Regions from separate parts of the Sporofaciens sp. JLR.KK001 genome, predicted to be linked through region 2. Evidence: predicted binding sites of a transcription regulator. Region 2 holds the regulator's gene; each other region holds the start of a gene.
The links. The regulator Rex, encoded in region 2, represses fermentation and respiration genes when NADH is low (regulators of the CRP and FNR family bind a similar motif). The targets are predictions, from matches to a motif close to ATTGTTAANTANTTAACAAT.
Positions count from the first base shown of each region.

Region 1 (10,164 bases), 2.0 Mb from region 2:
TAGAAGGTGCAAAGTCTTTCATGAATGATCAGAGACTTTGCACCTTTTTAATATCCAATACTCTTCTAGCCTCTATTGATAAATGTTCTCTCTTATACTTGATTCCAAAAACTTAGTAAAAACAGAAATAGCCGTGAAAACAGAGATACTATCATCAGAGGACGGGAACAGAACATACAGCATTAAGAAAAAGATTACAGGAATTGCAGGCATTTATGCATACTAAATTAAATATGCTTTATACCCCTGGCATGATATAATACAAATCACCAAGACAACGCCGTTACAGAAGGGGTGATATAATGGCATTGACGAATGAGGATTTACAGGCGATAGATTCACTATTAGAACCCATAAGATATGAGATCAAAAGTATTGAACTTACATTAGAAAATGAAACTAATCGCAACATCAGAAGCATTGCAGAAGGACATCTTGACTTAAGCCGTAAACTTGATGAGGCGTTAAAAGTTGAGAATGAAAAGGAAATGCTTCTTCTTAGAGTTAATCATCTTGAAAACGAATTAAGGAAAGTAAAAGAGCGTATTAGTCAGATCGCAAAACAGCACCTTTCCCCGGCAGAGGCGTGTGACTATCTCCTTGTTCCGGGCTTTTCGGTAGATATCTTTTTATACGGCAAACGGAGAACTTCCTTTTCACCGCGCAGCCGAAACAGCAAGACGTACAGGATCTCAAACAGACGGCACAGCACCGTGCGGCGTTCCCGCCGCCTGCAATGCCGTACCGTCAAGATACTTAGATACTTAATTCACACTTCTCTTCACATAGCTGGTATGAAGCGTCTCATGCGCCTTATGACTGCCCGGTTTCCCGAGATACTCGTCATAGAGCTTCTTGATCTCTGGATTCTCATGAGACTTACGGATCGCCTTCGCCTCATCGTTGCGGTACAATACGCCCGCACGGATCCCCCGAACATCCGTAAAGTTACGGACATCGCCGGATACCTGAGGCTGGCCGCCGCCGTTGACACATCCGCCCGGACATCCCATGATCTCAATGAAGTGATAATCTGCCTCGCCTGCCTTCACCTTATTCAGCAATTCTCTGGCATTGCCAAGTCCTGAGGCAACCGCAGCCTTCACATCCATGCCCGCTACATTGTAAGATGCTTCCTTGATCCCTTCCGTTCCGCGGACGTCCGTGAATTCCAGACTCGCAAGTTCTTCGCCTGTCAGCACTTCTACCGCAGTACGAAGAGCCGCCTCCATAACGCCGCCGGTCGCTCCGAAGATCACTCCGGCTCCTGTAGATTCACCCATCGGATTATCGAATTCTTCGTCTGGAAGCTCTGTGAACTCAATACCGCAGCGCTTGATCATTCTGGCAAGCTCTCTGGTCGTGATCGCAATGTCCACATCCGGTACGCCCGCCGCGCTCTGGTCGTCTCTTCCGATCTCGAACTTCTTCGCCGTACAAGGCATCACGCTGACAGATACGATCTTCTTCGGATCGATTCCTTCCTTCTCTGCGAAATAGGTCTTCAGCATCGCGCCGAACATCTGCTGCGGAGACTTGCAGGTTGACAGATTCTCCGTCATATCCGGGAAGTAATGCTCGCAATATTTGATCCATCCCGGTGAACAGGAAGTGATCATCGGCAATACGCCGCCGTTCTTAACACGGTCGAGCAATTCTGTTGCCTCTTCCATAATAGTAAGGTCTGCCGCCCAGTCTGTATCGAATACCTTGTCGAAACCGAGCCTTCTCAGCGCTGCCGCCATCTTGCCTTCCACATCTGTTCCCATAGGATAGCCGAATTCTTCGCCAAGTCCCGCACGGACAGACGGAGCGGTCTGTACTACCACATATTTCTCTGGATCCGCGATCGCCTCGATGATCTGGCTTGTATAATCCTTCTCATACAGCGCGCCTGTCGGACAGACAGCGATACACTGACCGCAGGATACACAGCTTGTCTCGCCAAGCCCCATCTCGAATGCCGAGCCGATCATGGTCGCAAATCCGCGGTTATTCGGGCCGATCACGCCGATGCCCTGCGTCTTCTCGCAGACAGCCACGCAGCGGCGGCATAAGATACACTTGTTATTGTCACGGATCATGTGAGCCGCGGAATCATCCAACTCGTAGTGATTCACCGCGCCTTCATAGAAATCCTCATCATCCACGCCGTACTCACGGCATAACTGCTGCAGCTCACAATTCCCGCTCCTCACACATGACAGACATTTCTTATCATGATTGGAAAGGAGAAGCTGCAGGGTCTTCTTCCTGGATTCGATCAGCTTCGGAGTATGGGTGTATACCTCCATCCCTTCATTGATCGGGTGTACGCAGGCAGCCACCAGGTTTCTTGCTCCCTTTACCTCGACCACGCACATACGGCATGCGCCGATCTCATTGATTTCCTTCAGATAACACAAGGTCGGTATCTTGATTCCTGCAAGGTGCGCTGCTTCAAGGATCGTAGAGCCTGCAGGAGCGGATACATCAAGACCGTTGAGTTTAAGATTAATATTTTCCATATTCTCCATCCTCCATTACTCTTTGTAAATTGCACCGAAACGGCATTTTTCCATACAAGCGCCGCATTTCACGCACTTATCCTGATTGATCACATGCGGTTCTCTTACGGAGCCTGAGATCGCGTCATTCGGACAAGTCCTTGCACATAAGGTACAGCCCTTACACTTGTCTGCGTCGATCTTGTAGGAAAGAAGCGCCTTACATACGCCTGCGGGACACTTCTTGTCAACGATATGCGCTATGTATTCGTCCTTAAAGTAACGTAAGGTGGAAAGCACCGGGTTCGGAGCAGTCTGTCCGAGCGCGCACAGGGAATTGGACTTCAGATGTGCCGCCAGATCCTCCAGCTTATCCAAGTCTTCCATGGTTCCCTGGCCGTTGGTGATCTTCTCTAAGATCTCCAGCATACGCCTGGTTCCGATCCGGCACGGCGTACACTTGCCGCAGGATTCATCTACCGTGAATTCCAGGAAGAACTTCGCAATATCAACCATACAGGTGTCTTCATCCATAACGATCAATCCGCCGGAGCCCATCATGGACCCGATGGCGATCAGATTGTCATAATCGATCGGCACGTCAAAATGCTCTGCCGGGATACATCCGCCGGACGGACCGCCGGTCTGAGCCGCCTTAAACTTCTTCCCGTTCGGGATACCGCCGCCGATCTCCTCTACGATCTCGCGGAGCGTCGTTCCCATCGGGATCTCTACAAGTCCTGTATTCTTAACCTTTCCTCCAAGGGCGAATACCTTCGTCCCCTTAGACTTCTCTGTTCCCATGGATGCGAACCAGTCCGCGCCGTTCAAGATGATCTGCGGAATATTCGCCAGTGTCTCTACGTTATTCAGGATGGTCGGCTTCTGGAACAGACCCTTAAGAGCCGGGAACGGCGGACGCGGACGCGGCTCGCCTCTGTTGCCTTCGATCGAAGTCATAAGCGCCGTCTCCTCGCCGCAGACGAATGCGCCCGCACCCAGACGAAGCTCAATATCAAAGTCAAATCCTGAATCAAATATATTCTTACCCAGCAGGCCGTACTCTCTCGCCTGATCAATGGCTATATTCAGTCTCTCAACCGCGATCGGATATTCCGCACGGACATAGATGTACCCCTGCGACGCACCGATAGCATAGCCTGCGATCGCCATTGCTTCCAATACTACGTGAGGATCGCCTTCCAATACGGAACGGTCCATGAACGCGCCCGGATCGCCCTCGTCCGCGTTACAGCAGACATACTTCTGATCGGCCTGATTCGCCGCCGCGAACTTCCACTTAAGCCCTGTTGGGAAGCCTGCTCCCCCGCGCCCGCGAAGCCCGCTGTCTAAGATGATCTGTATCACCTCTTCCGGCTTCTTCGACGTCAGCACCGTACCAAGCGCTTCATAGCCGCGTGTTCCGATATATTCCTCAATATCCTCAGGATTGATCACGCCGCAGTTACGCAGGGCAACCCTGTGCTGTTTCTTATAGAACTGCGTCTCCTGCAGAGGCAATATCTCGTCATTGCCCTTCACTGTCTCATCGTACAGCAGACGTTTTACAACTCTTCCTTTTAACAAATGTTCGGATACGATCTCCGGGATATCCTCTTCCTTCACCATGGCATAGAAAGAGCCTTCCGGATACACGATCATGATCGGCCCTAACGCGCACAGACCAAAACAGCCGGTCTTTACCACACCGACTTCATTCTCCAGTCCGTTTCTCTTAATCTCTTCTTCTAATCTTTCCCTGATCTTCTGGCTGCCAGAGGAAGTACATCCTGTTCCACCGCATACCAAGACGTGCGAACGATACATAAGTCTTTGTTCCTCCTTTGTCTATAATTGCTGAGCCGCCAGCGTATACTTGGCAACTGCCTGTCCCTGCTTCAGATGGAGCTCGAATACTTCCATCGCCTTCTCAGGGTCCATCTTAATATATGTAACCTTCTCTTTGCCCGGTTCTATGACCTCTACGATCGGCTCATACTGACACAGTCCGATACATCCGGTCGGAGTCACACTGATCTTCTCTGCCAGAGACTCCTTCTGCACCGCGTCGGAAAGAGCGGTCAGCACCGGCCTTGCGCCGCTTGCGATCCCGCAGGTAGCCATACCTACCACGACTCTCGTCTGCGTCTCATTCTCAGAGCGCACACCGACCTTGCCCTGATTTCTTTCTCTAATTGCTTTTAATTCTTCCAGAGATTTCATTCTATCTTAATTCCTCCTTTTTGCAGCGCCCCCTCACCTTCGTGCGGCGGCAGATCGTCGGAAGACTTCATTACAGTATCCTTCCGGCATTTACTTCTGTTTGATTTGTGTTCAGATATTCTTTGATAAATTCCGACACTTCCGCGTCGCGAAACGGCAGACCGCCCAATATCTGCTTCATCTCTCTCGTATCTAACACAAATTCCCTCTCATCATATGCATATCTATAGTGAAAATCAATTTCTTCATTAAATACTACCAACGTATAGATCGTAGAATTCACATCGCCCAAGGGCATCCTGTCTATATGCGACAGACCGAAAACCGCTTTTACGGCCGTTCCTTCCCCTTCTTCGGACACGATCTCAAAGCTTCCTCCTGTCCCTTCGGCCGCCTGCTTGAAAAACGGAATCCCAAGCCCTACCTTCCGGGTAGTCCTTGTTGTAAAAAAAGGATCTGTGACCTTCTCTGCCTGTTCCTTACTCATCCCGCATCCATTATCTCTGATCTCTATCTTCAGCGTGTCCTCTGCGGTATCCGCCGACACGTCAATCTCTATGTAACTGGCCTTCGCGCGTATAGAATTCTCTGTTACGTCCAGAATATTCAATGCGATCTCCGTCATCATACCTATTCATACTTGGCCAGAATATCGTCAATATCATCCACCGTAAGCCGGCCGTATACCTCGTCGTTGATCATCATAACCGGAGCAAGGCCACAGGCGCCTACACAGCGGCAGGCATCCAGAGAGAACTTGCCGTCTGGAGTACATTCTCCTCCGACGATCCCAAGCTTCTCCATCAGCTTATTATAGATATCCCCGGACCCCTTCACATAGCAGGCTGTTCCAAGACATACTGATATGCGGTAGCGTCCCTTCGGATTCAAATTAAACTGGGAATAGAATGTGGCAACTCCGTAGATCTTCTCCAGCGGAATCCCCGTCTCATCAGAAATGATCTTCTGAACCTCATAAGGCAGATATCCGTAGATATCCTGCGCCCTCTGCATGATCGGCATCAGTGCGCCCTTTTCATCCTTTAATTCACGGATCATCTCTAACAGTTCTTTCTCCTGAGCTTCTGTTCCATTGAACTGAACTGTAGATTTGTTAGAAAGCATTAGTAATTTACCTCCCTTGGTTATTTTTTGGTAACGTTTTTTACATCCCATTGTTTTTCATTCTATCACACAAATTTTCAAAAATCTACAACTAAATTCTTGAAATTGCGTTAATTTTCCAACAATTTTGTTTGTTAATTCACTATCTATTTTGTTAAAATATATACAAATTTATTTCTCTATTTTTGTATATTTTGTACAAATTTGGGTTGAATTTCACTTTTGTCAATGCTATACTAAAAAATATGCCGGGGCAGGTTCTCCCCCGCAGCCGCTAAATGTACATGCAAGCACTCCCGCCCGGTTTGCGCCCGCGGGAAAACAGCTCTTCATGGAGGTATATATGACAATCGATACGATCAAAACCTTACTGGATGCAGATATTCTGTATGGAAGCAAATATCTGGAACATGAAGTCAACTATGCATTCTCGTCAGATATGATGAGCGATGTACTCGCATTTGCCACCGATCACTCCGCGCTGATCACGGGCCTGTGCAATCCGCAGGTCGTTCGGACCGCCGAGATGCTCGATATCGTCTGCATCATATTTGTGAGAAATAAGATTCCTGATCAGAACATCCTCTCCCTGGCAGAAGAGAAAGAGATCGTCATCCTCTGCACAGGCCACGGAATGTTCACCGCATGCGGCATACTATACAGCAACGGATTACTTGGAGGTGCATAATTCATGGAGGAACTTCTGACATTCAACTATACGATTCCCGGAGATGATTTTACCCGTGCCGGGGAAGCAAGCAGCAGTGTGAAGAACAAACTAAAGAAGATGGGACTTGACAGCAATACTATCCGCAAGGTCTCGATCGCCATGTACGAAGGAGAGATCAATATGGTCATCCATGCCGACGGCGGTACGATCACGGTTGAGATCTCTTCCGAGAAGATCCGCATGATCCTTGCCGATACCGGTCCCGGGATCGCCGACATTGACAAGGCGATGGAGAACGGCTATTCCACTGCTCCGGAAGAAGTCCGGTCACTGGGCTTCGGCGCCGGTATGGGACTGCCCAATATGAAGAAATATACGGATTATATGAATATAGATTCTACAGTCGGAGTCGGCACCACCGTCACCATGGACGTCCGTCTCTGACAATTTATCAAGGGGGGAGAAGCTTGAACAAATTCATCCATTCTGTACAGCTCGATGAGGAAGCCTGTACCGGATGTATCAACTGCATCAAATACTGTCCGACGCAGGCCATACGCGTACATAACGGGAAAGCAAGCATTACCCCGGAATTCTGCATTGACTGCGGCCGGTGCTTAAGATACTGCCCGCACCACGCGCAGACCGTGTCCTATGATTCCATCCGGGACATCCGCGATTACCGGTATACGGTCGCGCTTCCGGCTCCTTCCCTGTATGCACAGTTTAATAATCTGAAGAATATAGACATCGTGCTCAACGCACTTCTCTCCATCGGATTCAACGACGTGTTCGAAGTCAGCGCCGCCGCAGAACTGGTATCTGAGGCTTCCCGCGCCTATATCCGCGAACACATGGAAGACGCGCCCTTTATAAGCACCTCCTGTCCCGCGGTCATCCGGCTGATCCGTGTGAAATTCCCGACACTGATCCCCCGGCTTCTTCCGATCAAGCCGCCCATCGAGATCGCGGCGGAGATCGCAAGGAAACGAGCTGTCAAGAAGACCGGATATGCTCCTGAGAAGATCGGCATCTTCTTCATCTCGCCCTGTCCGTCTAAGGTCGCCTATGTGAAGTCTCCGCTGGGTATTGGGAAGAGCTCGGTCGACAAGGTGCTGGCGATCAAGGACGTCTATCCTGCCCTTCTGGAACACATGACGGACGATGAATCCCGGTTAAAGCCTCTTGCTTCTTCCGGGCGCATCGGTATCGGCTGGAATAATGCCGGCGGTGAAGCCGCGGGGCTGATTACTGACAATTATCTCGCATGCGACGGGATCATGAGCACGCTGAGAGTATTAAGCGACATAGAAGACGAGAAATTCCACGGATTGAAATTCGTAGAGCTGAACGCATGCGACGGCGGATGTGTAGGCGGCCCGCTGAACGTGGAGAATCCTTATATCGCAATTGCCAAGACCAAGAAGCTGAACCGGATCCTTCCTGTCGCAAGAACCCACTCTAACGATATGGAAGACCTTAAGGATATCGACTACCGCTGGAATGAATGCATCGAATATGAACCTGTCTTCCGGCTTGGAGAATCCTTCCGTGAGAGTCTGGAGATGATGGGGCTTGTTGAAGAACTGACGGAACAGCTTCCGGGACTGGACTGCGGTTCCTGCGGCGCGCCGACCTGCCGCGCGCTGGCAGAAGATATCGTCCGGGGCGAAGCCACGCGTAACGACTGCATCTATATCTTCCATGAATATATCGGTTCCTTGTCAAAAGAGATCTCATTTCTGACACGTTCTCTGAACCTAAGCTGCAGCAATAATGACGATTCGATACACCTTCTGGAAGATTATATCCAGAAGCTTACCACTGAACTAAGCAAGAAGGAGCGATGATTATGATAACCACCCAGACACTGATCGACGCCGGCCTGTTCACCCTGAAGACCGCCGGCGATCCCTCGAAAAATATCGGCAAAGTATTCTGCTGTGATCTTCTGAGCATTGCCATGGGCAGAGCGCCCTCTAAGAGCGCATGGGTTACCGTGATGGGCAACCGGAATACCCTGGCAGTTGCGTCCCTGGCGGACATCTCCTGCATCGTCCTTGCCGAAGGCATAACATTCCAGGACACGGAACTTGACTGTGCCGAACAGGAGGGGATCGCCGTATTTACCACAGAGCTTCCGGTCTTTGACGCCGCGCTTAAGATACAGGAGCTATTGTCATGATACCTCTGTACTACGATCTGCACATCCATTCCTGCCTCTCTCCCTGCGGAGACGACGATATGACCCCTGCCAATATCGCAGGCATGGCAGCCGTCAAGGGACTGGACGTGATCGCGCTGACCGACCACAATTCCTGCAAGAACTGTCCTGCCATCCTGAAGCATGGCGAAGAGTACGGCATCACCGTCATCCCGGGAATGGAATTGACGACCGCTGAGGAAGTGCACGTTGTCTGTCTCTTTCCTGCCCTTGACGACGCAATGGCATTTGACGGGTATGTGTATGAGCGTCTTCTTCCTATTAAGAACAGGGAGGATATTTTCGGAAAACAACAGATCATGGACGCGGACGATCAGGTAACGGGCAATGTAGAACGCCTGCTGATCGGCGCAACAGATATCTCTTTTGATCAGGTATTCGGCCTGGTTGAAGCTTACCGCGGTATCGCGTATCCCGCCCACATTGACAAGTCTACCACAAGCCTCCTGTCTAACTTAGGGTTCGTACCGCCGGACAGCAGTTTTACCTGTGCAGAGATCAGTACATTTGACCATCTGCACCAGATACAGAAGGAACATCCGTATTTTCTGCAATGCAAGATGCTCAGCAGTTCGGACGCACACTATCTGGAGGACATCCGCGAGCCGGATTATCAGATCTATGCGAGGTCGCGGGCGGCAAAGGATATACTTGAAGGGCTTCGCTGACAGTGTTATATTACTTTAGAGTTCTTTCAAGCTTCTTACGGGTCTCTTTTACTTCTGAATGATTGCATCCGCCGGAGCTGATACCGATGGTTAAGTCTCCCTGCCGGACGATCGCCGGAAAATAGAAGTCGCATAGTTCCTTTTTGTGGGATGTATTGACGGGGATCCCGCGCATTCGGCAGTCTTCTATAACCTGTTCGTTGCATACGGGGTCGTCTGTGGCTGCAAGGACCAGGTCTGCTCCTTTTATCAGATCTGCGCGGTAGCTATCCTGTATCCACAGGATGCGTTTCTCTTCATGCAACTGCCGGATCCGATCGGTGGCCTGGGGGGCTGCGACCCGGATATTATCTGCAAATTCCAGCAGAGTCTCTACCCTCCGCTGTGCGATCTTTCCTGCGCCGACGATAAGGATCTTCTTCTGTGATATGTCTGTAAATAATGGAAAATACGGCTTTTTCATATTATACTCTGCCTCTCCTGCTTCTTAACGGCCTTCTAGTACAACGAAAATTAAGTTTTGGATAGTTTGACGCAGAATATTTTCCTGAGAGTGCTGCTTCACAAATGCAGGCGTAGCGGTGGCTACGTCGAGGCTTGGGGAGTAGTGCTATCAGGGAAATAAACAAGTCAAACTGCCAATTACTTAATATTCGTTGTACTAGTATCATAGCATACTTGAAAAATTGTTCAGTCTTTTCCTTCGCTCCCGGTAGTCCGGGAGCACTTCTTCCACAATTCTCCAGAAATCTTTAGAATGATTCATCT
Region 1 is NZ_JAYMNO010000001.1:4,149,742-4,159,905, forward strand. It holds gene VSQ62_RS21080 (NADH-dependent [FeFe] hydrogenase, group A6) at 765-2,507, opposite strand; gene nuoF (NADH-quinone oxidoreductase subunit NuoF) at 2,523-4,313, opposite strand; gene VSQ62_RS21090 ((2Fe-2S) ferredoxin domain-containing protein) at 4,335-4,709, opposite strand; gene VSQ62_RS21095 (ATP-binding protein) at 4,780-5,337, opposite strand; gene VSQ62_RS21100 (NADH-quinone oxidoreductase subunit NuoE family protein) at 5,340-5,834, opposite strand; gene VSQ62_RS21105 (DRTGG domain-containing protein) at 6,178-6,522, shown strand; gene VSQ62_RS21110 (ATP-binding protein) at 6,526-6,948, shown strand; gene VSQ62_RS21115 ([Fe-Fe] hydrogenase large subunit C-terminal domain-containing protein) at 6,972-8,354, shown strand; gene VSQ62_RS21120 (hypothetical protein) at 8,360-8,689, shown strand; gene VSQ62_RS21125 (PHP domain-containing protein) at 8,686-9,396, shown strand; gene VSQ62_RS21130 (precorrin-2 dehydrogenase/sirohydrochlorin ferrochelatase family protein) at 9,407-9,859, opposite strand; gene VSQ62_RS21135 (M48 family metallopeptidase) at 10,064-10,164, opposite strand, start outside.
Region 1: a site for Rex is predicted at 5,965-5,984, ahead of VSQ62_RS21100 (NADH-quinone oxidoreductase subunit NuoE family protein). Genes of this name have one in related genera too.

Region 2 (10,164 bases):
GTGATCGGTGTGGAACCGTCGCAGGCGGCGAGTATGACGGCGGCGCTTGCTACAGGAGAGCCGGTTTCGCTGGACAGCGCCAACACGATCGCGGACGGTACCGCGGTTAAGCGGGTGGGCGAGAAGATCTTCCCCTATGCCCAGGAGAATATCGACAGGATGCTGACCGTAGAGGACGACGAGCTGATCGGGGCTTTCCTGGATCTGGTGGAGAACCACAAGATGGTGGTGGAGAATTCGGGACTTCTTACGGTCACGGCGTTGAAACAGCTCGACCTTAAGGGTAAGAAGGCGGTAGCGATCTTAAGCGGCGGCAATATGGATGTGATCACCATGTCTTCTATCGTGCAGCACGGGCTGATCCAGAGAGACAGGATCTTCTCCGTATCTGTACTGCTTCCGGATAAGCCGGGTGAATTGGTGAGGGTTGCGGCTACGATCGCAGATGCGAAGGGAAATGTCATCAAGCTTGAGCACAACCAGTTTGTCAGCACCAACCGTAACGCTGCGGTGGAGCTTCGCATCACCATGGAGGCATTTGGAACAGATCATAAGAATGAGATTATGAAGGCATTAGAGGATGAAGGCTTCCGGCCTCGTGAGATCGGAGCGAAGTTATACTGATGCTTTTGGAAATGAACAGGTTTCCTGATTTTCCGGGGAGCCTGTTTTATTGTATGCGGGCAGCGGGGTATTTGATTTAGCTCTTGACAATACGTGTATAATTGTATACAATTATACACGTTAACAATCAAAAGGATATGACACGAAGGAGAGGGCGTACATGGAGAACAGAAAAGTATATTTAGACAAGCACACCAATCTGCTGCAGCTTGAGGAGCACATGTATCCGCTGGTAGATGTGAAGAAGCCGAATGTATTCCGGAATCTGTTTCATTATGACGAGATTCCGAAGATTGCGTTCAATGACCGTATCGTACCTCACAGTATGCCGGATGAGATATGGATCACAGATACAACTTTCCGGGATGGCCAACAGTCGAGGGCGCCGTACAGCACAGAGCAGATCGTAAGGCTCTATGAATATTTTCATAAACTTGGCGGTCCTTACGGGAAGCTTCGTCAGTGTGAGTTCTTCTTATACAGTAAGAAGGACCGGGATGCCGTGTATAAGTGTATGGAGAAGGGGTATGAATTCCCGGAGATCACCAGTTGGATCCGTGCCAGCAAGAAGGATTTTGAGCTGGTGAAGGAGATTGGGATGAAAGAGACGGGGATTCTGGTAAGCTGTTCGGATTATCACATTTTCTATAAATTGAAGATGACGAGAAGAGAATGTATGGATCATTATCTGTCGGTAGTCCGGGAGTGTCTGGAGACGGGGGTGAGCCCGAGATGCCATCTGGAGGATATCACCAGGTCGGATATCTATGGATTCGTGATCCCGTTCTGCTTAGAACTTATGAAGCTGATGGAAGAATATCAGATTCCGGTCAAGGTCCGTGTCTGTGATACCATGGGCTATGGGGTGAATTATCCCGGGGCCGTGATACCAAGATCGATTCCAGGTATCATCTACGGTATCCGTGTCCACGCGGGAGTGCCGAGTGAGCTGATCGAGTTCCACGGGCACAATGATTTCTACAAGGCGGTAAGTAATTCTACGACGGCTTGGCTCTATGGGGCAAGCGGGGTGAACTGCTCCTTATTCGGGATCGGGGAGCGGACAGGGAATACGCCTTTGGAGGCGATGGTGTTCGAATACGCGCAGCTTAGAGGGACATTGGACGGGATGGATACCACAGTGATCACGGAGCTTGCAGAATATTATGAGAAGGAGATCGGATACCGGGTGCCGTCAAGAACGCCGTTTGTGGGGAGGAATTTCAATGTGACGCGTGCCGGGATTCATGCGGACGGTCTTCTTAAGAATGAAGAGATCTATAATGTATTTGATACAGAGAAGTTCCTGAACCGTCCGCCCCTAGTGGCTGTGTCTAACACATCAGGGCTTGCAGGGATCGCGCACTGGATCAATACCTATTTCCGGCTGCCGGAAGACCGGCAGGTGGATAAGAATACAGAGCTGGTTGCCATGGTAAAAGCCTGGGTGGACGGAGAATATGAGAAAGGGCGTGTGACAGTCCTGACGGATGAAGAGTTGTTAGCCGTGATCGAGGATGCACAGAATAGACTGGGATATCGTCTGGAATGAGAAGGAAGGGCAGGAAGGAATGGAAGAGTATCATGACCGCTCGCTGCGGGGGAGAGTATTTCAAAGGCTCAGGGAAGACATCTTGTCGGGAGTCTATCATGAGCATGAAGAGCTTCGGGAGATTACTATCGGGGAGGAATTAGGAGTCAGCCGGACTCCGGTGAGAGAGGCGTTAAGGCAGTTAGAGCTTGAGGGGCTGGTGACCATCATCCCCAATAAAGGCGCCTATGTTACAGGGATCACCCAGAAGGATGTCTATGATATCTATAAGATTCGTTCAATGTTAGAGGGGATGTGCGCCCGATGGGCGACGGAACATATTACGGAGAGACAGATCGAGGAGTTGGAAGAGGTGCTGCTGCTGTCTGAATTTCATTTGCAGAAGAAGGGCGGGGAACAGGCAGAACAGGTGACAGAGCTGGACGGAAAATTCCATAAGGTCTTGTATGAGGCCTCTAACAGCCGTATACTTGAGCATGTATTGTCTGATTTCCACAAATATGTCCAGATGGCGAGAGCTATGTCGGTAGGGGAGAAGAACCGGGCGGTAAGATCGATCCAGGAGCACCGGGAGATCCTGAAGGCGATCAAGGACCGGGATGGAGAGCTGGCGGAGGAGCTGGCCAACCGGCATATTTTGAATGTAATGAAGAATCTGCACCTGTCTGAACAGGTGGTCAGGAGAGAGAACAGAGAAGAACAGGAGGAAATATAGCATGGCAAAGATTAAGATGAACACACCGATCGTAGAGATGGATGGAGACGAGATGACCCGTATCTTGTGGAAGATGATCAAGGATCATCTGTTGGAGCCGTTTATAGAGCTGAATACGGAATATTACGACCTGGGGCTTGAGCACAGGAATGAGACGGACGATCAGGTGACGGTCGATTCTGCGAATGCGACGAAGAAATATAAGGTAGCAGTGAAGTGTGCGACGATCACTCCCAATGCGGCGCGTATGACGGAGTATGACTTAAAAGAGATGTGGAAGAGCCCTAACGGGACAATCCGTGCGATCCTTGACGGGACTGTATTCCGCGCTCCGATCGTAGTGGAGGGGATTGAGCCGTGCGTGCGAAACTGGAAGAAGCCGATCACGATCGCGAGGCATGCCTACGGGGATGTGTACAAGGGGTCGGAGATGAAGATTCCGGGCGCCGGCAAGGTGGAACTGGTATATACGGCAGAGGACGGATCGGAGACGAGAGAGCTGGTTCATGATTTTGACAGCGCGGGTATAGTTCAGGGAATGCATAATATCAGCCAGTCCATTGAGAGCTTTGCAAGGAGCTGTTTTAACTATGCGCTGGATATTAAGCAGGATCTGTGGTTTGCCACTAAGGATACGATCTCCAAAAAGTACGATCACACCTTCAAGGATATTTTCCAGGAGATCTTTGATGCGGAATATAAGGAGAAGTTCGAGGCGGCAGGCATCACATATTTCTATACGCTGATCGATGATGCGGTGGCGCGTGTGATGAAGTCTGAGGGCGGCTATATCTGGGCCTGCAAGAACTATGACGGAGACGTGATGAGCGATATGATCTCATCGGCGTTCGGTTCGCTTGCCATGATGACGTCGGTACTGGTGTCCCCGGATGGGTATTACGAGTATGAGGCTGCCCATGGAACGGTACAGCGTCATTATTATAAGCATCTTGAAGGAGAAGAGACTTCAACCAATTCGGTTGCGACGATATTCGCATGGAGCGGAGCGCTTAGGAAACGCGGAGAATTGGATGGGAATCAGGAATTGATGGAATTTGCCGACCGGCTTGAGAAGGCGACTATTGATACGATCGAAGAAGGAAAGATGACGAAGGATCTGGCTCTGATCACGACGATCAAGAATCCGGTAGTGCTGAACAGTGAAGAATTTATAAAGGCGATAGCCGGGAAGATGTAATTAATCTGCGATTTGGGACGTAGTAAATGGAAGTTTACTGCGTCCCAAATTGATGAATGTCCTGTACCCATTCACAGCTCTTTCTTATATTTGGCAAGGAAGAATGCATAGGAGATGCCGAATATAAGCAGTGCTGCTCCCGCGCCGATGATTCCGACAAGGCCGGCCTTCAGGTCGATCAGAACGGCGGGAAGGAGCATCAGCACATAGGTCATAATGTTGAAGGTCCGCGCCTTGGCCAGATTATGTATACTCTTGGTTCGTTCGTCGTTCAGATCTATGAGCGTCTGCTTGCTTTCTTCCGGATATTTCTCATATTGGTAAGTTGTGCCGAAGTAATTGACAGCGAAAAGGGATAGGAGCATCCCGCCGTAATGCATCAGGGACAGGCAGAGAATGATCCATCTGCTGTTGAAGATGTGCATACACTTTAAACAGAAGCCGATACCGTATAACAGGACGCCGGTGATCAGCATGTAGACTTTCTTTTGAGTGGTTTTCATAGCAGTTCCTCCTGAATCATACTTATGATGTAAAGTTTGCTTTCCGTATTTTCATTATAAGGGATAAACGATGATATGTCAAGTCAGCTTTCCATATTTATTTTTATGTGGTGAAAAAGATTTCAATGTGATATAATTAAAAAATGCAGATAAGCAGGCGTATGCCTGCAGTCAATAGATAAGGTGTGACAGGACGTACGATTTAAGAAGAAGGGAGAACAAGGCAAGATGAAAATACTGATGATTAACGGCACGCTAAGGCAGGGATCAAGCTATCATGTTGGGAAACTGGTGATTGAGAGGATAGCGGAGAATGAGGATCAGATCATTGAATTGTTTCTCCCCAAGGATATGCCGGAATTCTGCCGGGGATGCGCCGCATGCATTACGGAGAGCGAGAAGAGATGCCCGGATTACCTGATGTATATGAAGCGGGTGACCCGTATGATCGATGAGGCGGATCTGCTGGTATTTACGTCGCCGGTCCATGTGCTGCATGTGACGGGAGCCATGAAGGCGCTGCTGGATCACTATGGGTATCGTTTCATGGTGCACAGGCCGGAGGAGAGGATGTTCACCAAGCAGGCAGTGTGTATTACGACGGGCGCAAGGGGAGGCATGAAGTCTACATTAAAGGATATGAAAGGGAGCCTGCTCTTCTGGGGCGTAGGCAGGATCTATTCTTATGGGCCTGCAGTTGCGGCAACGTGCTGGGAAGGTGTGTCTATGCCGGTCAAGGAGAAGATCCTTCAGGATGTTGACAAGCTCTCCTTGAAGCTCACCAGAGAGACGGATCAGGTGGTTCCGGGGATCAAGACCAGGCTGCTGTTCTATATCATGCGCCGTATGCATCAGAAGGGGATGAACCCTGTGGATCAGGCATATTGGAAGGAAAAGGGATGGCTTGACAAGGAACGGCCGTGGAAGAAGAAAGCAGAAGGATAAGAGATATGGGGACGCAGTAAAACATCATTTTACTGCGTCCCCAATTAAGATTTTATACGTCACTTAAGTGTTCCCACTGTTCGTACAGCACTTCCAACTCTTCTGCGATCGAAGCCTTCTCATCTGCCAACTCCTGGCATCTGACGGAATTGGTAAATATTTCTTCCAGTGTCATCATCCCGTCGATCTCTGCGTCCCGTTCCTCAAGCCTGGTGATGCGCTCTTCCGTCTTCTTCAAGTCGTTTTGGCGTTTGCGTGCTCTGGCGTTCGCTTCTTTTTGCTCCTGCCAGCTAAGCTTTGACTCGGATACTGTTTCCGAAGATACAGAGTCAGAGGCGTCTTCTGTTCCGCCTGCATAGACGGCGGTCAGTTCTTCACGTTTCTCCAGGTAATAATCATAATTGCCGATATAATTAACGAAGGTCTGGTTGACCAGATCCAGGATCCGGGTAGCCGTCTGGTTGATAAAATACCGGTCGTGGGATACATAGAGGAGCGTTCCGGTATAGTCGTTCAGCGCCTTCTCAAGGATCTCCTTGGAGGTGATATCCAGGTGGTTGGTAGGTTCGTCCAAGATCAGGAAATTAGCCTTGGAGAGCATCAGCTTGGCAAGAGAAACACGCCCGCGTTCCCCGCCGCTTAAGTCCCCGATCCGTTTGAAGACGTCGTCCCCAGTGAAGAGGAAGGCGGCAAGCATATTGCGGATCTTCGTGTTGGTAAGATCCGGGTAATCGTCCGAGATCTCGTCGAAGATGGTCTTCTCCATGTGGAGGACGTGGTGCTCCTGATCGTAATAGCCGATCTCAACGTTGGTTCCCAGGGTGAAGGTTCCGGAATCCGCGGGGATGACCTGATTCAGGATCTTAAGCAGGGTAGTCTTGCCGGTCCCGTTGTCCCCGATGATGGCGACGTGCTCCCCGCGGCGAAGCTCGAAATTAACATCCCTGAACAATACCTGGTTGGGAAATGCTTTGCTTAGGTGTTCTACAAAGAGCACATCATTGCCGCTTTCACGGGAGGGTTCGAGATTCAGATGGATCTCTGTATTCATCTCTACCGGCTTCTCTACCGGCGTGATCTTCTCAAGCATCTTCTCGCGGCTCTCAGCCCGTTTGATAGACTTCTCCCTGTTGAATGACCGAAGCTTCTCGATCACAGCCTCGTGATGCCGGATCTCCTGCTGCTGGTTCAGATATTCCTTAAGCTGCGCCTCCCTGAGCCGGCGCTTCTTCTCGGCGTATTCGCTGTAATTGCCCATATAAGTCATAAGCTTCCCCATCTCGATCTCCAGGACCTTGGTGACGACGCGGTCAAGGAAATACCGGTCATGGGATACGATCAGCACGGCACCCGGATAGTTCAGAAGATAGGTCTCAAGCCAGGCGATGGAGTTTAAGTCCAGGTGGTTGGTAGGCTCGTCAAGAAGCAGGATATCCGGTCTGGTGAGAAGAAGCTTCCCCAGGGAGACACGGGTCTTCTGACCGCCGGAGAGGGTATCTACCGGTTTGGAGAAATCATCCTCGCAAAATCCCAGCCCCTTCAATACACCGGTGATCTCGCTCTCGCAGGCGTATCCGTTCTCCTGTTCAAATGCCGCCGTCAGGCGGTGATAGGTATTCAGGCGTGCGGACAGAGCATCTCCTTCAAGATGCTTAAGCTCCGTCTCAATCGTGCGGATCTGCTGCTCCATGGCGATGATATCTGCCTTGGCAAGCCTGACCTCCTCGTAGATCGTATTGCCGCTTACCATCTCCTGGTGCTGCGCAAGGTAGCCGAGAGTCTTGCCGCGCGTCAGTGTGATATCGCCGCCGTCGGAGGGCAGTTCCCCTACGATCATCTTGAAAAGGGTGGTCTTCCCTGCGCCGTTTGGTCCGACCAGGGCGGCTTTCTCGTGGTCTTCTATATGAAAGGAACCTCCGGCAACGATCACGTTGTCGCCGAAGGATTTGTTCATTCCATGACATGCCAGTATCATAATATCCTCCTTTTAGCTTTTGTTTTCATTATAACGAAAATAGAATAAAATACAACTAAAAGTTTGACTTTGATCCCGGTATTCTATATAATGAATTTTAGATATGAAATGGAAGGTGAGTAGTTTTGGAAGAAAGAGAGATTTCCCAGGCTGTCATACGCAGGCTGCCGAGATATTACCGGTATCTGGGGGAATTATTAGAACATGGGGTGGAGCGTATCTCGTCCAACGACCTGAGCAGGCGGATGAAGGTGACGGCATCCCAGATCCGGCAGGATCTTAATAATTTCGGAGGGTTCGGGCAGCAGGGATACGGATATAATGTAAAGTATTTATATACAGAGATCGGCAAGATCTTAGGATTGGAAGAAGATCATCACATGATCATCATCGGGGCTGGTAATCTGGGGCAGGCGTTGGCGAATTACGCCGCATTTGAGAAGAGGGGCTTCATCCTGAAGGGGATCTTTGATGTGAACCCAAGGCTCCAGGGCGTGTCGATCCGAGGTGTTCCGGTGAGGATGTTAGACGAGCTGGGTGAGTTTGTGCGTGAGAATGAAGTAGAGATCGCGGCATTGACCATACCCAAGGAGAAGGCGATCGAGGTGGCGAATATCCTGGTAGAGAACGGTGTGAGGGCTATCTGGAATTTTGCCCATACAGATCTGAACCTGCCTGAACACATTATTGTTGAGAATGTGCACTTGTCAGAGAGCTTGATGCAGCTATCCTACAAGATCAGCCGGTATAACGAAGAACACAAATAATAGCAAGGATCAAGGCGTGTAATAACAGCATGTACGTGCAGGCAGGGTTACACGTCCTTTTTACTGCAAGAGACAGGAGGTGTGGGAGATGAGATATCTGGCAGACGGCTCTCAGATGAAGAGGGCGGACCAGTATACGATACATAAGGCAGGTATCCCGTCGCTTAAGTTGATGGAGCGCGCTGCCAGGGCCTGCGTAGAGGTGATGGAAGAAGAGAGGTTCGATCTTACGAAGGCCTGTATTGTGTGCGGTTCCGGGAATAACGGAGGAGACGGGTTTGCGATCGCAAGGCTTCTCCTTCGAAAAGGATATCATGCAAGGGTCTGTTTTGTAGGCGATGAATCCCATTGTACACAGGAGACAAGGCAGCAGATCGAATGGTTTCAGGAAATCGGCGGCAAAATATGCAACGAATATATAGAAGATGAATATAGTATCATCATAGACGCAGTCTTTGGTGTGGGTCTTTGCCGCAAGATCACGGGGAAATACGCAGATGTGCTGAGGAAGATGAATGAAGCAAAGGCGGTCAAATTCGCCGTTGACCTGCCGTCGGGGATATCGGCGGATACGGGCTGCGTGCTGGGGGAAGCCTTTCAGGCGGATCTCACGGTAACGTTCCAGTTGGAAAAACTGGGACTTGTATTCTATCCGGGCAGTGAGTATGCAGGATGGGTACATACGGCGGATGTGGGGATACATACAGAACAGCTTGCTGAGGAGTATCAGATGGCGTATGCCTGTGACGAGGAGGACTACCGTGCCATGCTGCCGATACGGAAGGCAGATTCGAATAAAGGGACTTACGGGAAGCTTCTGGTGATCGCGGGCAGCAAAGGAATGTCGGGCGCAGCATATCTGAATGCCAGGGCAGCATATCTTGCGGGCGCAGGCCTGGTGCGGATCTATACACCGGAAGAGAACCGGATGATCCTCCAGCAGCAGCTACCTGAGGCGATCATTACTTCCTATACGGATTATCAGGAGGAGGAGCTTCTGGAATTACTTGAATGGGCGGATGTGATCTGTATTGGTTCAGGGATCGGGACCGGCGAAGTATCGCAGAAGCTTGTGAAGAAGACTCTGGAAGGAAGAAAGGTTCCGTGTCTGATCGATGCGGATGGTCTGAATATCCTGGCCGGGCATCCGGAATATCTGAGAGAATGCGCGGATCCATCCGGACGCACAGGATGCGGTCTTGTGCTGACGCCCCATATGAAGGAGATGTCCAGGCTGACGGGAAGAAGCATAGAAAAGCTTAAGGAAGACAGGATGCGGATCCTTGAGGGATATACGGACAGATTCGGCTGCACCTGTGTACTCAAGGATTCAAGGACGGCGGCAGTGTCGCCGCAAGAAGGGATCTGTGTGAATCAGTCGGGGAATGCGTCTATGGCGAAGGCAGGAGCCGGTGATGTGCTGGCAGGGGTGATCGCGGGTCTGATGGCTCAGGGGCTTCAAAGCCACAGTGCAGCGGCGCTTGGGACATATCTTCACGGCCGTTCAGGGGACCTTGCGCGTGCGGCAAAGGGAAGCTACAGTGTTATGGCAGGAGATTTGCTGACTTATTTAAGCGAGGCATTCAGAAGCCTGGAGGGAGAGGACCCCAAAGGGAGACCCGGAATCATCGTTCATAAGAGACGCTTCCGGTCCGGCGACGCCGGTCCTTCGCCGGAGCATACGTCAGACGCCCTGAAGATTTACAGCAGGGTATGTGCAAGGATCGATCTGGATGCGATCGAGTATAATATGGAGATGATGAAGCAGAATTTGGAAGACGGCGTGCAGATTATCAGCGTGATCAAATCCGACGGTTATGGACACGGCGCGCTGCAGATCGCAAGATTTCTGGAGAGTAAAGAGTATATCTGGGGATATGCGCTG
Region 2 is NZ_JAYMNO010000001.1:2,147,427-2,157,590, forward strand. It holds gene ilvA (threonine ammonia-lyase) at 1-624, shown strand, start outside; gene VSQ62_RS11285 (hydroxymethylglutaryl-CoA lyase-like TIM-barrel protein) at 785-2,176, shown strand; gene VSQ62_RS11290 (GntR family transcriptional regulator) at 2,196-2,891, shown strand; gene VSQ62_RS11295 (NADP-dependent isocitrate dehydrogenase) at 2,893-4,089, shown strand; gene VSQ62_RS11300 (hypothetical protein) at 4,161-4,592, opposite strand; gene VSQ62_RS11305 (flavodoxin family protein) at 4,821-5,537, shown strand; gene abc-f (ribosomal protection-like ABC-F family protein) at 5,590-7,512, opposite strand; gene VSQ62_RS11315 (redox-sensing transcriptional repressor Rex) at 7,638-8,279, shown strand; partial or broken gene VSQ62_RS11320 (NAD(P)H-hydrate dehydratase) at 8,395-9,852, shown strand; gene alr (alanine racemase) at 9,973-10,164, shown strand, end outside.

Region 3 (10,164 bases), 390 kb from region 2:
GTGTTCAGGCCTCTGTTAAACTCGCTCGGAGCCTTCTTGGACGGACATTTCTCCTGGCAGACTCCGCAGCCGGTACACTTGTTCATATCCACGCTTCTTGCTTTCTTGCGGATATCCACGGTGAAGTCTCCTACGAACCCGCTTACCTTCTCTACTTCGCTGTATGTATAGATGGTGATCTTCTCATGGGCTGACGCTTCCACCATCTTCGGCGTCAGGATACACGCGGAACAGTCAAGAGTCGGGAACGTCTTGTCAAGCTGCGACATCCTTCCTCCGATACTCGGCGTCTTCTCCACGATATCAACCTCATAGCCTGCGTCCGCAATATCAAGGGCTGTCTGGATACCTGCGATTCCGCCTCCGATCACCAGCGCCCTCTTGGTCACACGGCTCTCTCCCGCCTGAAGCGGAGCGTTTAAGTTCACCTTCGCAACCGCCGCCCTCATGAGGATCACTGCTTTCTTGGTCGCCTCTTCCATATCCTTATGGATCCAGGAACAATGCTCGCGAATGTTGGCGATCTCTACCATGTACGGATTCAGTCCCGCACGCTCCGCCGCCTTTCTGAATGTAGCCTCATGCATACGCGGGGAACAGGAACATACGACGATTCCTGTCAAATTCTTCTCCTTGATCGCTGCGGCGATCTTAGCCTGGCCTGCTTCGGAACACATATACTGGTAGTCTTCGGCATGGACAACGCCCGGCTCCATGAGAGACATCTCTGCTACTTTGCTTACGTCCACCGTAGCGGCAATATTACTTCCGCAATGGCAGACAAATACTCCTATCCTCTGCACTTAGACTCACCTCCTATATCTTCTGAATGCACTGACTAACAACTGCTGCGGGAGCTCTGGATCCAAAAGCTCTGGGATCTCATCTGCCAACAGGTAATTCTGATCCTTCTGGCGCACTACCACCTGTCTTGCAGCGTCGATAAGCTTGCCTGGTTTCACATCGCGCGGACATCTCTCCACACATGCAAAACAAGAGAGACACTTCCATAATGACTTGGAATTCACCAGGCTCTCGATATCTTCATTGATCACATAGGATACAAACTGATGCGGTTTGATATCCATCTCGTTATAGGATGGGCAGGTTGCAGAACATTTGCCGCACTTCATGCATTTGAGCGGATTCACGCCGCTGATCTCCTTGATCAGCTCCGCCTGTTTCTTCTCGGAACTCATTACTTCTGCACCTCCTCTTTCACTTCTTCTTTTACGCCCAACGCTTCTGCCAGAAGCTCTGTAAAGTAGACGACCGGAAGTTTTGCTCCCGTACTCTTATTCAGATTATACAGGCAGAGCGGACATGCCGTCGTGAGCATCTCAGCTCCGAAACCTTCGGCGCTTGCCATGATCTTCTCGCACATTCCCTTGGACAGATCCTTCTCCTTTAAGGAAATGTAACCGCCGCAGCACTCGTTGCGGTATGGATATACTACCGGCTCTGCTCCGATGGCGCGTATGAACTCTTCAATGATCGCCGGATTCTCCGGATCGTCAAAGCTTAAGAGCTTGCTTGGGCGAAGGAGCAGGCAGCCGTAATATGCACCGATCTTCTTACCCGTCAGCGGATTCTTAACCTTCTTCTTCAATTCGTCAAATCCTACTCTGTCACGAAGGACTTCCAGGAAATGAAGAACCTCCGTCTCACCTGCGTAAGGCTCCTCAAGTTCCATGTAATTGTTCGCTCTGGTACGGATGTCCTCCACATTCTTCATATCATCATTGACACGTTTGATCACATGATGACATGCGGAACACATCGTTACGAGATCCTGTTCCTTCTCCTTCGCCGCATTCAGCGCACGAACGGAAGACAGCTTCGTCGCGATCTCGTCCGAACCAAGCGGATAGACCCCGCCGCAGCACTGCCAGTCTTCGATCTCTTCTAACTCGATTCCAAGCGCCGCTGCTGAAGCCCTCGCATAGACATCCAGATCCTTTGCCTTTGTTCTCAAAGTGCATCCCGGATAATAACTGTACTTCATAGTTCTCGCTGTCCTTTCTATAAATAATAATTTAAATTATAAACTTATAACTCGATCTGGGCAATAACTTCCTTCAGTGCATCCGCACTTGCCTTAAGCTTTTCTACCTCATCATCGGTCAGCGCCATCGGGATCTTGCCCTGGATACCGTTCGGCCCTACCAGCGCCAGCGTGCTTAAGCACACATCCTCGATACCGTATTCTCCGTGCATCATAGAAGATACTGTGGATACAGACTCGGAGGCAGACATCAGGATGCTGCATAATCTGCATACGCCTCTGGTTACCGCATAGAAGGTCGCACCCTTATTCGCAATGATCTTGCCGCCGGACTTCTGTACATAAGTAAGCATCGCATCCTTATCAAGCTCCTTGGCTTCCTTGCCAAGCTGCGGCATCATCTTCAGATAGTCGTCTACCGTAACGCCTGCAATACGTGCCGCCGACCATGGAATGAAGGAAGTATCCCCATGCTCGCCGAATACATATGCATGGATATTTCTCTGTGCTACTTTGAAATGTTCGGAAAGTCCGCAGCGAAGTCTTGCGGAATCTAAGACGGTTCCGGAACCGATAATCTGATTCTCCGGAATTCCTGAAATCTTCGTGAATACATAGGTCATGATATCAACCGGGTTGCTTACAATGATATAAAGCGCCTTCGGTGCCGCCTTTACAATCTCCGGTGTGATCTGCTTCAAGATATTAACATTGGTCTGTGTCAGTTCAATTCTTGTCTGGCCTGGCTTACGTGCGATTCCTGATGTGATGATTACAATATCAGAATCCTTCGCATCATCATAATCGCCCGCAATGATTGCTACAGGATCTCTGAAACAGGTTCCCTGCTCAATATCCATAACCTCGCCTTCTACCTTCTCCTTGTTGATGTCGATCATGACGATCTCGGACGCCATGTCCTCACCGGACAATGTGTACGCAATTGTGGCGCCTACGCTCCCGGCACCAATGATTGTGACTTTGCAGCTCATGTTTTCTTCTCCTTCTTTATGCATTTTACTGATTCTAGTATACTGTTCAACTCGTCCAAATATTCCAGTATACATGGCTTACAGAAATCCTGATATTCTGTCGTTTTCTGCCGCCGTCTTTATGTATCATAACACATTGATAATTAATTAACAAGCCTTTGTTTAGAGAAATTTGTACAATATTTTTTTAATCTTTTATTCATTTTGCCGAAAAAACACCGGCAGAAAAAGAGCCGCTTCCCCGTATTCAAAATACCGGAAAACAGCTCTCCTCTTGATCTCTGCTAATCTCTTACCTTATCGTTGTTGTTGTCCCTGTTAACATCATTATCCTCGCCGTCCAGAGCATCTCCCATATCATCCACGCCGTCGCGGATATCGTCGCCGATCTCGTCGGCTATATTGTCATTACCGTTGCGGTCCGTACCGTCGGTCGCACCGTTCGTATCGCTGCCGTTATTGGTACCGTTATTGGCTGCGTTGCCGTTGTTATCCGTCGCCGCATTGTTATTGGCAGCATTATCATCTGCATCATTGCTTCCGCAGGCCGTCATGCCAAGCATGGTGCCTGTGCACATAAGGATCAATACCATTCTTTTTAACTGTTTCATGTCTCTTCTCCCTTTCATGTATATTATCAATAATCAAGTAATACTTGTTGCTAGTAATATCTGCAAAAAGCAGGATAATATACTTGAAAAGTATTTTTGTCCATGGCATTTTTTTACAATAAAAATTATACCCTCTCTGCGATCTGCCCGCTGCGGTAAGCGGCAAGCAACACCTCCAGGTCTGCGATCTGTTCCCTGAGATCACGCCCTACGTCCGTATCTCCCACCAGCTTCCTCTCCAGCACGCGGTTTACGATCACACTGTCCGAATGAATATCGCTCTCCCTCTCTATCGCCGCTTCCGTCGACTCGAAGGGCTCATGCGCAACAAGGATCAGCCCGTAGGAATTCGAGATCAGAGTATAGCCCGCGATCCCCGTCTCCTTCTGATATGCCCGGGAGAATCCTCCGTCGATGACCATAACCTTGCCGTTACACTTGACCGGGCTCTCTCCGTTCTTGCTCTTGACAGGCACATGCCCGTTGATGATATGCGTCCCTTCCGCCGGAAGCCCGAATTCCTTAAGGATCCTGTTCACCACCTTCTCCTCCTCGAGAAGGCTGTAATATGGATTCTTCTTCTCCTTGTGCGTCTCCTTCTCTGCAAGGAAATACCGCTCAAACGTCGCCATCTTATCCTTGCCGAAAAGCGGCGACCCTTCGCTGAGCCAGATATACCACATCATATCCCTGCCGCGCTCCCTCTCCTTTGGGTCCAGCGCATGGAAACCCTTCCTTACATAGCTCTCCAGGATCTCATACAGACTCTTTCCCTTATAAGAATGCCCGTAGATGCGCACGGACTTAAGGCTTCCGTCCGCATTAAGCGGCACACAGCCATGGTACAGGAGATTATTGTTATAGACCTTATATAACGCCCCCTTATTCAACAGGAAACGCATATGCTTCTGAAGCTTCTCACAGTTCAGGAACGCCTGTTCCAGACGCTTCATGATATCTTCCTCTTCCCGCGTCAGGGCATACGGACGCTTCGGATCAATAGTCGGGAAATTCATATCCAGCATATCATAGGTCTTACCGTCAAGCTCTATGGTTCCCTTCTCATAATCAATGTGATGGAGCAGATTCCGATCATCCATCTTAAAGCCCGGATTCTTCTTGATGATCTGCCCTTCCACCTTGAACTGGATCACCGAGATTGCCTTGTGCATCTTGATATCAATCAGCATCTCGTTCTTGCCGTGTCCGGAATCCCCCTTCAATTGGAAACAACTGCACGGATCGTCCCTGTATGTATTCAAGGCAAAGGTTGCAAGGGGAAGCAGGTTGATTCCATAGCCTTCCTCCAGAATATCCAGATTGCCGTATCTTGCGCAGATGCGGATCACATTGGCGATACAACCTCTCTGGCCTGCCGCCGCTCCCATCCACAGCACATCATGATTGCCCCACTGGATGTCCACGGAATGATGTGCGATCAGCTTGTCCATGATAATATGCGGTCCCGGACCCCGGTCGTAGATATCCCCCACGATGTGCAGATGATCCACCGTAAGCCGCTGAATCAGCTCGCTTAAGGCAATAATGAATTCCTCCGCCCTTCCTATCTGGATGATCGTACTCACGATAGAATTGTAATAGGAATTCTTATCCGTCACATCCGCTTTCTCCGTGATCAGCTCTTCGATCACATAGGCAAAATCTTCCGGCAGAGACTTCCTCACCTTGGAACGGGTGTATTTGCTCGCCGCGCGCTTGCTGATCTTGATCAGCCGGTACAAGGTGATCTTGTACCAATCCTCCATGTTATCCTCTTCTTTCTTGATCCGCTCCATCTTCTCCTTCGGATAATAAATAAGAGTAGCAAGAGCCTGTTTGTTCTTGCTACTCATAGTATTCCCGAAGACATCATCGACTTTGCGGCGCACTGCACCCGAACCGTTCTTAAGCACATGGGAAAATGCCTCATATTCCCCGTGGATATCCGTAAGGAAATGCTCCGTTCCCTTGGGTAGGTTCAGAATCGCCTGGAGATTGATAATCTCCGTCGATGCCTTTGCGATGGTCGGATAAAGCTCTGAAAGTCTCTCCAGATAACGTACCTCAAGTTCTTTCATAGTTATCCTCCCTTGTATAGTATAAATATCTTCTTCTGCAAATCCATGCTCTGTGTTAAAACCGGATTAAAATCGAATCACATCCGACATATCGTACATCCCTGCCGGCTTCCCCGCCAGAAACTTCGCCGCCTCCACGGCGCCCTTGCCAAAGACTGCCTTAGAATACGCCGTATGCTTGAATTCTATGACCTCGTCCGCCCCTGCGAAGATCACCTCGTGCTCTCCCACGATGGTCCCTCCCCGAACTGCCGAGATCCCCATCTCCTTCTTATCGCGTTTCCTGCGCACCTGGCTCCTGTCATAGATATACTCATATCCATGATCCATCGCCTCATTAATGGAATCCGCCAACGCCAGTGCCGTCCCGCTCGGCGCGTCCACCTTCTGGTTATGGTGCCGCTCCACCAGCTCAATATCGAATCCCGCCGTGCCAAGCACCTTCGCCGCATCCTTCAGAATCTTCATCAGAAGATTGATCCCCAGGGACATATTGGCAGACTTAAGAACCGCCGTCTTCTGCGACGTCTCCTCTGCTATCCTGATCTGCTCCTCCGAAAGTCCTGTCGTACACAGCACGACAGGCACCTGTCTGTCAGCGCAATATTCAAGCAGTCCGTCTATCGCTCCCGCATTAGAGAAATCAATGATGACATCCGCCTCTACATCGCACTGGTCTATACATTCAAACACTGGGTAATCATTCTTGATCCCCGTATATGTGTCAATTCCCGCTACTAATTCTATCCCCTCATCGGCTCTGATAAGGCCTGTGATCACCTGCCCCATCCTGCCGTTGCATCCATGCATGACCGCACGTACCATCTTTTGTCCTCCTTAACTAAGGTAACGCCCCACCGGTTATACCAGCTTCAGCCCAAAGTCCTTCATTGCCCTGGCCAGAGACTCCTCGTGAACCTTGGTAAGCTCCGTAAGCGGCATGCGCAATCCTCCGCAATCCATACCGATCAACTGCATCGCCTTCTTCACCGGAATCGGATTCACCTCACAGAACAACTGATCCACCAACGGAAGTGCCCTAAGCTGTAATTCGGCGCTTCCCTTGACATCTCCCTCGAAGAACTTCTCACACATATCATGGGTCTCCCTGGGCGCAATATTCGATAATACCGAAATCACTCCCTTACCGCCCAGTGACAGAAGCGGAACGATCTGATCATCGTTGCCTGAATACAGGTCAATGTTACCGTCTGTGAGCGCCATGATCCTCGCCACCTGTCCGATGTTGCCGGAGGCTTCCTTGATCCCTACGATATTCTCTACATTATTGACCAGAGCCGCCACTGTTGCCGGTTCAATATTACATCCGGTACGGCTCGCCACGCTGTACATGATGATCGGCGTCTTCACTTCCTTCGCAACCGCGGTATAGTGTGCGATCAGTCCTGCCTGAGTCGCCTTATTATAATACGGAGTCACAAGCAATAGTCCGTCCGCGCCGTAGGATTCCGCTTCCCTGGACATCTCGACCGCCGTCCTTGTGCAGTTCGAACCTGTCCCCGCGATCACCGGTATCCGCCCCTTCGTCCGCTCGATCGTAAACTTCACGCACTCTAAATGCTCCTCTTCCGTCATCGTCGCAGACTCTCCGGTCGTTCCGCATATGATAATACTGTCCGTCCCGTTCTCACAGTGAAAATTGATCAACTCATCCAGTCTATCATAATCAATACTTTCATCTTCTTTGAATGGTGTGACAATCGCCACGCCGGCTCCTTTAAAAATAGCCATTCGTAATCCTCCTGACATTCATAATGATTTGATTCTAACATCAATCAAATATGATGTCAATGCAAGTTATTAATTCTCCAGACATTCCAGCTTGCTTACGGACACCTCATAGGCAACTCTTTTTTCTGTCTCAGTCTCTGTTAACTTCTTAATATATTCCCTGCTCTGAATCCTCCCAATGATCTGCACATGCTCGCCAACTTCAAAGCCCGACGCAAATCTGGCATTTCTTCCCCAGCAAATACACGGTATGTAGTCTGATTTCCCGTAAGGCCTGTTCACGGCAAGCAAAAGGTCTGCAATCTCCCTGCCAAGCGGCGTCTTCCGGTAGACAGGCAGCTTGCATATGTATCCGTCCAGGAATATATTATTCGTCTTCGCCCCGTCAAGCTCTTCCTCAATGAATTCCACTTCTCTCACAAACACAGACAGCACCAGCCGGTTCTTCTGTTCGTCATGCCGGTTGTAAGAGCGGAACTGCCCGCTCACCATAATGAACTCTCCGGTATAATCCTGCGATACATCGATCAGCCGCTCCGAGATCATCAACGGAATATTGTCCTCTGAATTACTTAGGCGCTTTACATGTACATCCACCATATAGAATCCCTCTCCGTATACTTCATGGCTGAAAATAAACGGGGACGCGATCTCTCCCATGATAGTCACCTGGTTGTTTTCAATAATCTTATCTGACATAATCTTATAATCTCCCTTCCTCTGAATCGTATTTTAAGTTGTCAGGCATTCCTGCTCTTTTTTGCAGGGTCAATACATAGTTTATGAGGCAAGTTCCCATTTTAGAACCAAAATACTTGTAAATTTTATAAAATATGGTAAACTAACGGATGAATAAAAATGGATGATAAGAGAAAAGGATGATGATATTAATATGAAGACGACACGTGAGGATGTAAGAAACATTGCGATCATTGCGCATGTAGACCATGGGAAGACGACCCTGGTGGATGAATTGTTAAAACAAAGCGGAGTGTTCCGGGAGAATCAGGCGGTAGAGGAGCGGGTCATGGACTCCAACGATATCGAGCGCGAGCGCGGCATCACGATTCTCTCTAAGAACACCGCTGTCTATTATAACGGAACGAAGATCAACATTATCGACACCCCCGGCCATGCGGACTTCGGCGGCGAGGTCGAGCGTGTCCTTAAGATGGTAAACGGTGTAGTACTTGTGGTGGACGCCTTCGAGGGTGCCATGCCGCAGACGAAATTCGTTTTGAGAAAGGCGCTGGAACTAAGCTTGCCCGTTATCGTATGCATCAACAAGATCGACCGTCCTGAGGCAAGACCCGACGAAGTGATCGACGAAGTGCTGGAGCTGTTCATGGATCTGGACGCCTCGGACGATCAGTTAGACTGCCCCTTCGTCTATGCGTCCGCCAAAGCCGGCGTTGCCGTACTGGATCTTACAGATGAAGAACGGGATATGAAGCCGCTCTTTGAGACGATCCTTGAATATATCCCCGCGCCGGAGGGCGACCCGGATGCGGATACCCAGGTATTGATCAGCACCATAGACTATAATGAATATGTGGGACGGATCGGCATCGGCAAGGTGGATAACGGCACGATCCGTGTCGGCATGGATGCGGTCGTCGTCAATGATCACGATCCGGACCGCCAGGAGAAGGTACGCATAAGCAAGCTGTATGAATTCGACGGACTGAACAAGGTTGATGTAAAAGAAGCCTCCATCGGTTCCATCGTAGCGATCTCAGGTATCTCTGATATCTCCATCGGCGATACTATCTGCTCGCCGGAGAATCCCAGAGCAATACCGTTCCAGAAGATCTCTGAACCTACTATAGCTATGCAGTTTATCGTCAACGACAGCCCGTTTGCCGGACTGGAAGGCAAATACGTCACCTCCCGCCATCTGCGCGACCGTCTGTTCCGGGAACTGAATACGGACGTAAGCCTCCGTGTGGAAGAGTCTGACAGCACAGACAGCTTCAAGGTATCCGGACGCGGGGAACTGCATCTGTCCGTACTGATCGAGAATATGCGCCGGGAAGGCTATGAATTCGCGGTCAGCAAGGCCGAAGTCCTGTATAAGAAGGATGAGAACGGCAAATTACTGGAACCCATGGAGACCGCCTACATCGATGTCCCCGATGAATTCACCGGAACCGTGATCGACAAACTAAGCCAGCGCAAAGGCGAATTACAGAACATGGGCGCGTCCAACGGCGGTTATACCCGTCTGGAATTCCTGATTCCTGCCAGAGGTCTGATCGGATACCGGGGTGAATTCTTGACCGATACCAAAGGAAACGGTATCATGAATACCGCCTTCGAGGGCTATGCCCCATATAAGGGTGATATCCAGTACCGCAAGAGCGGCTCCCTAATCGCATTCGAGACCGGAGAATCTGTCACTTACGGGCTTTTCAGCGCCCAGGAGCGCGGGATCCTCTTTATCGGACCCGGAGAGAAGGTGTATTCCGGCATGGTGATCGGTCAGAATGCCAAGACAGACGACATTGAAGTCAATATCTGTAAGACCAAGCATCTGACCAACACCCGTTCATCAAGTGCGGACGAAGCGCTGCGCCTGACACCGCCTAAGATCTTAAGCCTTGAGGAGGCGCTTGACTTTATCGACACGGATGAACTCCTGGAGGTCACTCCTAAGACGTTGAGGATCCGCAAGAAGATCCTTGATCCCAAGATGCGGAAGCGAGGAAACAGATCATGACATTTTT
Region 3 is NZ_JAYMNO010000001.1:1,754,911-1,765,074, reverse strand. It holds gene VSQ62_RS09335 (4Fe-4S binding protein) at 1-803, opposite strand, end outside; gene VSQ62_RS09330 (4Fe-4S dicluster domain-containing protein) at 810-1,199, opposite strand; gene VSQ62_RS09325 (CoB--CoM heterodisulfide reductase iron-sulfur subunit B family protein) at 1,199-2,005, opposite strand; gene VSQ62_RS09320 (L-lactate dehydrogenase) at 2,050-2,997, opposite strand; gene VSQ62_RS09315 (hypothetical protein) at 3,282-3,608, opposite strand; gene VSQ62_RS09310 (fructose-1,6-bisphosphatase) at 3,734-5,686, opposite strand; gene dapB (4-hydroxy-tetrahydrodipicolinate reductase) at 5,753-6,511, opposite strand; gene dapA (4-hydroxy-tetrahydrodipicolinate synthase) at 6,548-7,438, opposite strand; gene VSQ62_RS09295 (single-stranded DNA-binding protein) at 7,508-8,137, opposite strand; gene typA (translational GTPase TypA) at 8,331-10,157, shown strand; gene VSQ62_RS09285 (phosphatase PAP2 family protein) at 10,154-10,164, shown strand, end outside.
Region 3: a site for Rex is predicted at 3,133-3,152, ahead of VSQ62_RS09320 (L-lactate dehydrogenase). Genes of this name have one in related genera too.